Prosthecodimorpha staleyi: one gene and its partner. The protein of the gene in region 1 interacts with the protein of each later gene in a pairwise test. Links are inferred from orthologs where the notes say so. Each region holds a gene or a part of one and is shown in the gene's direction. Other genes may lie near its edges.

Region 1 (3,509 bases):
CCGTGCTGGCTGCTGCAGCGCTCGACAAAGGCGGCGGTCTCGCGCGGGTCGATGCCGGCCTTCTGCGGCTCGAGGCCGGTATTGACCTGGACGAGCAGTTTCGGCGTGCGCCCCTGCCGGCGCATCTCGGCGGCCAGCGCCTCGGCGATGCGGTCGCGGTCGACGGTGTGGATCACGTCGAACAGCTCGACCGCCTCGCGTGCCTTGTTGGACTGCAGCGGGCCGATCAGATGCAGCTCGAGGTCCGGCGTCGCCGCCTTGAGCCCCGGCCATTTCGCCTTGGCCTCCTGGACGCGGTTCTCGCCGAAGACGCGCTGACCGGCGGCGATCACCGGGGCGATCTCCTCGGCCGGGAAGGTTTTGGAGACGGCGACCAGCGTCACCGCGCCTTCCGGCCGGCCGGTGGCGCGTTCGGCCCGGCGGATGCGATGGCGGATTTCGGCGAGACGGTCGGCGGCGCTCATCCAGTCCTCGGCGGTCGATGGCAGGAATTCGGCCCGGCATAGCAGAAGCGCGGGCGCGACGCGACGTTCTCGGTGTTGACCTCACCGGGTCTTTCTGGTGAAGGTCGCGCCTCCCCCCTCGCGCGCGCGTCGCGCGGGGTCTCTCGACTTGATCCCGCGCCGTCCCCGCGCGGGCCCCAGGCGTCCAGGACTTCGAAAAACCCATGGCCAGCGAGCGCTACAATCCCCGCGAAGCGGAACCGAAATGGCAGAAGGCGTGGGACGCCGCCGAGGTGTTCCGCACCCGCAACGAGGACCCGCGGCCGCGCTACTACGTGCTTGAGATGTTCCCCTATCCGTCGGGACGCATCCACATGGGTCACGTGCGCAACTACACGATGGGCGACGTGGTCGCGCGCTACAAGCGCGCCCGCGGCTTCAACGTGCTGCATCCGATGGGCTGGGACGCCTTTGGCCTGCCGGCCGAGAATGCGGCCATGCAGAACAAGGTCCATCCGGCCAAGTGGACCTACGAGAATATCGCCACCATGCGGGCGCAGCTGAAGTCGATGGGCCTGTCGCTCGACTGGGCGCGCGAGATCGCGACCTGCTCGCCGGAATACTACCGTCACCAGCAGAAGATGTTCATCGACTTCTTCGAGGCCGGGCTGGTCTATCGGCGCAAGTCGAAGGTCAACTGGGACCCGGTCGACATGACCGTGCTGGCCAACGAGCAGGTCGTCGACGGGCGCGGCTGGCGCTCGGGCGCGCTGGTTGAGCAGCGCGAACTGGAGCAGTGGAACTTCCGCATCACCGCCTATTCGGAGGAGCTGCTGTCGGCCCTGGACGGGCTCGATCGCTGGCCCGACAAGGTGCGGCTGATGCAGCGCAACTGGATCGGCAAGTCGGAGGGCGCGCGCGTCCGCTTCGAATTCGCCGCCCCGGCGCCGAACGGCGACCGCACGCTGGAGATCTTCACCACCCGGCCCGACACCCTGTTCGGCGCCTCCTTCATGGCGATCGCGCCGGATCATCCGGTTGCGCGGGCCTGTGGGGCGGCGGATCCGGATCTGGCCGCCTTCCAGGAGAAGTGCCGCCAGATGGGCACCTCCGTGGCGGTGCTGGAGACGGCCGAGAAGGAGGGCTACGACACCGGTCTGCGCGTGAAGCATCCCTTCCTGCCCGGCGTCGAGCTGAAGGTCTTCGTCGCCAACTTCATCCTGATGGACTACGGCACCGGCGCCATCTTCGGCTGTCCGGCGCACGACCAGCGCGACCTCGACTTTGCCCGCAAATACGGCCTGTCGGTCACGCCCGTGGTGCTGCCGCCGGGTGCCGATCCGGCCGTCTTCACGGTCGGCGACATCGCCTATGACGGGGAGGGCACGCTCTACAATTCCGGCTTCCTGGACGGGATGTCGATCGAGGCCGCCAAGGACGCGGTCGCCGGCCGGCTGGAGACGACGGAGGTCGACGGCGCCCCGCAGGGCACGAGGCAGGTGAATTTCCGCCTGCGCGACTGGCTGATCTCGCGCCAGCGCTACTGGGGCTGCCCGATCCCGATGGTCCATTGCGAGGCCTGCGGGGTGGTGCCGGTGCCGGCGGCCGAGCTGCCCGTGAAACTGCCCGACGACGCCACCTTCGACCGGCCCGGCAACCCGCTCGATCATCATCCGACCTGGAAGCATGTCGGCTGTCCGTCCTGCGGCCGGCCGGCGCGGCGCGAGACCGACACCATGGATACCTTCGTGGATTCGTCCTGGTATTTCGCGCGCTTCACCGATCCGTGGAACGAGACGGCGCCGACCACCCGTTCGGCGGTCGATGCCTGGCTGCCGGTCGACCAGTATATCGGCGGCATCGAGCACGCGATCCTGCACCTGCTCTACTCGCGCTTCTTCACCCGCGCCATGAAGGCGACCGGCCATGCCGGCCTGGACGAGCCCTTCGCGGGCCTGTTCACGCAGGGCATGGTGGTGCACGAGACCTACAAGGGTCCGGACGGCTGGGTCTCGCCGGCCGAGATCGAGATCACCGAGCTCGACGGCAAGCGCACCGCCAGGATGAAAGATGGCGGCGCGACGGTCGAGATCGGCGGCATCGAGAAGATGTCGAAGTCGAAGAAGAACACCGTCGACCCGACCGAGATCATCGGCGGCTGGGGCGCCGATACGGCGCGCTGGTTCATGCTTTCCGACAGCCCGCCGGAGCGCGACGTGATCTGGACCGAGGCCGGTGCGGAAGGCGCGCATCGCTTCGTCCAGCGCATCTGGCGCATGGTCGGCGACGCGCTGCCCTTCGTCTCCGGCCCGGCGCCGGCGCGTCCGGCCGAGATCTCGGCGGCGGCGACGGCGTTGCGCAAGGCGGCCCACAAGGTGCTGGCGGCAGTCGAGGACGACATCGAGAAGCTCGCCTTCAACCGCGCCGTGGCACGCATCTACGAACTGGCCAACACGCTGCAGAAGGCGGTCCTGGATGCCAGGGCGGCCGAGGGCGCGGCGGCGGATGCGGGCCTCGCGGCGGCGCTGCACGAGGCCTTCGACATCCTGGTGCGCATCATTGCGCCGATGATGCCGCATCTGGCCGAGGAATGCTGGCAGGTCATGGGGCGCGACGGCCTGCTCGCGACCTCCGACTGGCCGGTCGCCGACCGCGCGCTGATTGTGGACGACACCATCGTGCTGCCGATCCAGATCAATGGTAAGAAGCGTGCGGAGTTGACGATCGGCCGTGATGCGAGCGAGGCTGAGGTGACCGCGGCGACGCTCGCGCTCGAGGCGGTCGTCAAGGCGCTCGACGGCAAGGCGCCGCGCAAGGTGATCGTCGTGCCGCAAAGGATCGTGAATGTCGTTGCGTGATCCGATCGACCGTCGCCGCGTGCTGACGCGGGCGCTGGGCCTTCTGGGGCTCGGCGCCGCTGTGCCGCTGCTGGCCGCCTGTTCCAACGTGCGGCCGCTCTATGGTTCGCTCGACGGCACCGGCGGTCCGGCGGCCAAGATGACCCATATTGACCTCGCGCTGGCCGACAGCCGGGTCAGCCAACGCGTCCGAAACGAGCTGATCTTC
Region 2 (3,304 bases), on another replicon or contig:
AGATCGTGGCATCCGGGCGGCCCGGTCGCTTTCCGGTCGCCGGCCAGTCGGTCGCCGCGCGGCCCTGGTTCACCGCGGCCCGCGGGCTGGCCGACGGCAACGACTATGCGGTCGCCGACATCTCGGCCGAGCCTCTGCTCGGCGGCGCGCATGTCGCCACCTATGCGGCCGGCGTGCGTGAGGGCGGCGACCCGCGCGGCCGGCTCATCGGCATCCTCGGCATCCAGTTCGACTGGGCCCCGCAGGCCCGTGCGATCGTCGAGGGCGTGCGGCTGACCGAGGACGAAAAATCGCGAACCCGGGTGCTTCTGGTCGACGCGGACCGTCGCGTGATCGCGGCGTCCGACCGGCAAGGCATCCTGCGCGACCGCATCGACCTGCCGGCGGGCCAGGAGGCCGGCAGCCTCTTCGCCCCGGACGGTACGCTGGTCGCCTTCCATCACACGCCCGGCTACGAGACCTATCGCGGCCTCGGCTGGTACGGGGTGATCCAGCAGCGCCCCTGATCCGGCGCTTCGCGAGAATCCTGACCGCCGCTTTGCGTCCGCTGCGCGGAGCGGTCCGTGTCGGCTGGTGAGCGAGCATGGCCCGCTCCGGCCAGCCCGGCATCGACGTTGTGGTCGATGCGGGTGCCGCCGGCGCCGGTCGCTGTCCTCCGGGCGCGGCCCTGCTATAACGGCGCGACGCCCCCTGCCAGGACGCCCGACCGCCATGACTGACGCGCTGCCGACCGCCGCCTCGCTCCCCGTCGACCAATTGACCGAGACGCAGGCGACCGCCGAACTGGAGCGGCTGGCCGCCGAAATCGCGGTTCACGACCAGGCCTATTTCAACGAAGACGCCCCGCTCATCTCGGACGCCGACTACGATGCGCTGCGGCGGCGCAACCTCGCCGTCGAGGCGCGCTTCCCGCATCTGAAGCGCGCCGATTCGCCCTCCGAGCGGGTCGGCCTCGCGGTTTCGGCGAAGTTCGCCAAGCTGCGCCATGCCGTGCCGATGCTGTCGCTCGACAACGCCTTCGCGGATGGCGACGTGGCCGACTTCGCCGAGCGCGTGCGCCGCTTCCTGAAGCTCGGCGAGGCCGAGGTCGCCTTCACGGCCGAGCCGAAGATCGACGGCCTGTCCTGCAACCTGCGCTACGAGGCCGGCCGGCTGGTCTCGGCGGCAACGCGCGGCGACGGCTTCGAGGGCGAGAATGTCACCGCCAATGTCCGGACCATCGCCAACATCCCGGACCTGCTGCCGGCCGGCGTGCCCAAGATCGTCGAGGTGCGCGGCGAGGTCTATATGAGCCACGTCGACTTTGCTGAACTCAACCGGCGTCAGGCCGAGGCCGGCGAGAAGCTCTTCGCCAACCCGCGCAATGCCGCCGCCGGCTCGCTGCGCCAGCTCGATCCGAACATCACCGCCGCGCGTCCGCTGCGCTTCTTCGCCTATGCGTGGGGCGAGATGGCGGCGATGCCGGCCGAAACCCAGATGGGCATGGTGCAGGCTTTCGGTGCCTGGGGCTTCCCGATCAATCCCTTGATGCTGCTGTGCCGGACGACCGAGGACCTGCTCGCGCACTACCGGATGATCGAGGCGCAGCGCGCCGGGCTCGGCTACGACATCGACGGCGTCGTCTACAAGGTCGACCGGCTCGACTGGCAGGAGCGGCTCGGCTTCGTCTCGCGCAGCCCGCGCTGGGCGATCGCCCACAAGTTCCCGGCCGAGAAGGCAACGACGATCCTGCGCGCGATCGACATCCAGGTCGGCCGGACGGGCGTGCTGACGCCGGTCGCCAAGCTCGAACCGGTCACGGTCGGCGGCGTCGTGGTCTCCAACGCCACCCTGCACAATCCCGACGAGATCGCACGGCTCGACGTGCGCGTCGGCGACACCGTGATGGTGCAGCGGGCCGGCGACGTGATCCCGCAGGTGCTCGGCGTGGTGGCGGAGCGGCGGCCGCCGGATGCCGAACCCTATGTCTTCCCGTCCGTCTGTCCGTGCCCGCTGCACACCCCCGTGGTGCGCGAGACGACCGCGACCGGCGAGGAGGGCGTGCGCCGCATCTGCACCGGCGAATTCGCCTGCCCGCACCAGCGCCAGGAGCATCTCAGGCATTTCGTGTCGCGCCGGGCCTTCGACATTGAGGGGCTGGGCGAGAAGCAGATCGAATTCTTCTTCCACGATCCCGACCTCACGGTCCGCGAGCCGGCCGATCTGTTCACGCTCGCCGCGCGAGACGCGGTCAACCTGAAGAAGCTGAAGGACAAGGAGGGCTTCGGGGCGACATCGGTCGCCAAGCTTTTCGCCGCCATCGACGAACGACGCCGGATCGGACTGGAGCGCTTCGTCTTCGCGCTCGGCATCCGCAATGTCGGCGAGACCACGGCGCGCATGCTGGCCCGGGCCTACGGCTCCTGGGCGGCGCTGCACGCGGCTGCACTGGCGGTTGCGGCCGGCGACGCGGCGGCGCGCGAGGAGATGGACGCGATCGACCAGATCGGCGAAACGGTGATCGACTCCATCGCCGACTATTTCGCCGAGCCGCACAATCTCAACGTGGTCGAGCGCCTGGTCGCCGAGATGACCGGCGGCATCGAGGATGCCGAGAAGCCGAAATCCGACACGGCGGTTGCCGGCAAGACTATCGTGTTCACTGGCACGCTGGAGAAGCTGACCCGCGACGAGGCCAAGGCGCAGGCCGAGCGGCTCGGCGCCAAGGTGTCCGGCTCGGTCTCGTCCAAGACCGACCTCGTGGTCGCCGGCCCGGGTGCCGGATCGAAGCTGACCAAGGCGCGCGACCTCGGCATCGCGGTGATCGACGAGGACCAATGGATCGCGATGGTCGGAGCCTGAGACAAATCCTTACGGAAAGGACCTTTGCGGGCTGGTCCTGATGGGGGCCGCACGACTGCCCATGGTGGGCGGCGCGACATTAACTTCGGGAGACGCCGGAACCGGGCTGGGGAGCGCCGGGTCGGCGACCGGAGGAAAATCGTGGCGACCGCAGCCGATTCCGCAATGCCCGAGCCCGTCGCGCCGCTCTCGCCCGCCCGGCGGGCGATCTCCGGACTTCCGGAGCCGGTCGCGCCGTTGTCGCCTGCCCAGCGGGCGGCCCTGGCGGCAGCCGCAGCGACGCCGCTGCATGCCTATCGGCGCGGCTATGCGGCCGGCCGTACCGGCCCCTTCTTCCGGCATGCAACCATTGCGGCGCTGACGGCGCGGGGGCTCCTGATGCTGAGCCCCGCCGGCGCGGTCTGCCGGGTGACGGCGGCCGGGTTCGCGCGTCTGCGCGATATCCGGACGCGCGCGCACCGGT

The links.
Region 2: the proteins of leuS (region 1) and ligA interact in binary tests that used the Escherichia coli proteins (3 or more experiments, as listed by UniProt). The link is inferred for Prosthecodimorpha staleyi from one-to-one orthologs.

The regions. Positions count from the first base shown.
Region 1 is NZ_JAHHZF010000007.1:193,509-197,017, forward strand. The notes cover bases 306-3,501. They hold leuS (leucine--tRNA ligase), read left to right. Parts: upstream 306-667; coding sequence 668-3,301; downstream 3,302-3,501. Other genes in these bases: KL771_RS15480 (YggS family pyridoxal phosphate-dependent enzyme), read right to left, coding at 306-464; lptE (LPS assembly lipoprotein LptE), read left to right, coding at 3,288-3,501. Outside these bases: more of KL771_RS15480, read right to left, coding at 1-305; more of lptE, read left to right, coding at 3,502-3,509.
Region 2 is NZ_JAHHZF010000009.1:53,797-57,100, forward strand. Bases 286-3,276 are described here. They hold ligA (NAD-dependent DNA ligase LigA), read left to right. Parts: upstream 286-711; coding sequence 712-2,841; downstream 2,842-3,276. Other genes in these bases: KL771_RS18165 (methyl-accepting chemotaxis protein), read left to right, coding at 286-506; KL771_RS18175 (hypothetical protein), read left to right, coding at 3,007-3,276. In the rest of the region: more of KL771_RS18165, read left to right, coding at 1-285; more of KL771_RS18175, read left to right, coding at 3,277-3,304. UniProt on the Escherichia coli protein: DNA ligase that catalyzes the formation of phosphodiester linkages between 5'-phosphoryl and 3'-hydroxyl groups in double-stranded DNA using NAD as a coenzyme and as the energy source for the reaction.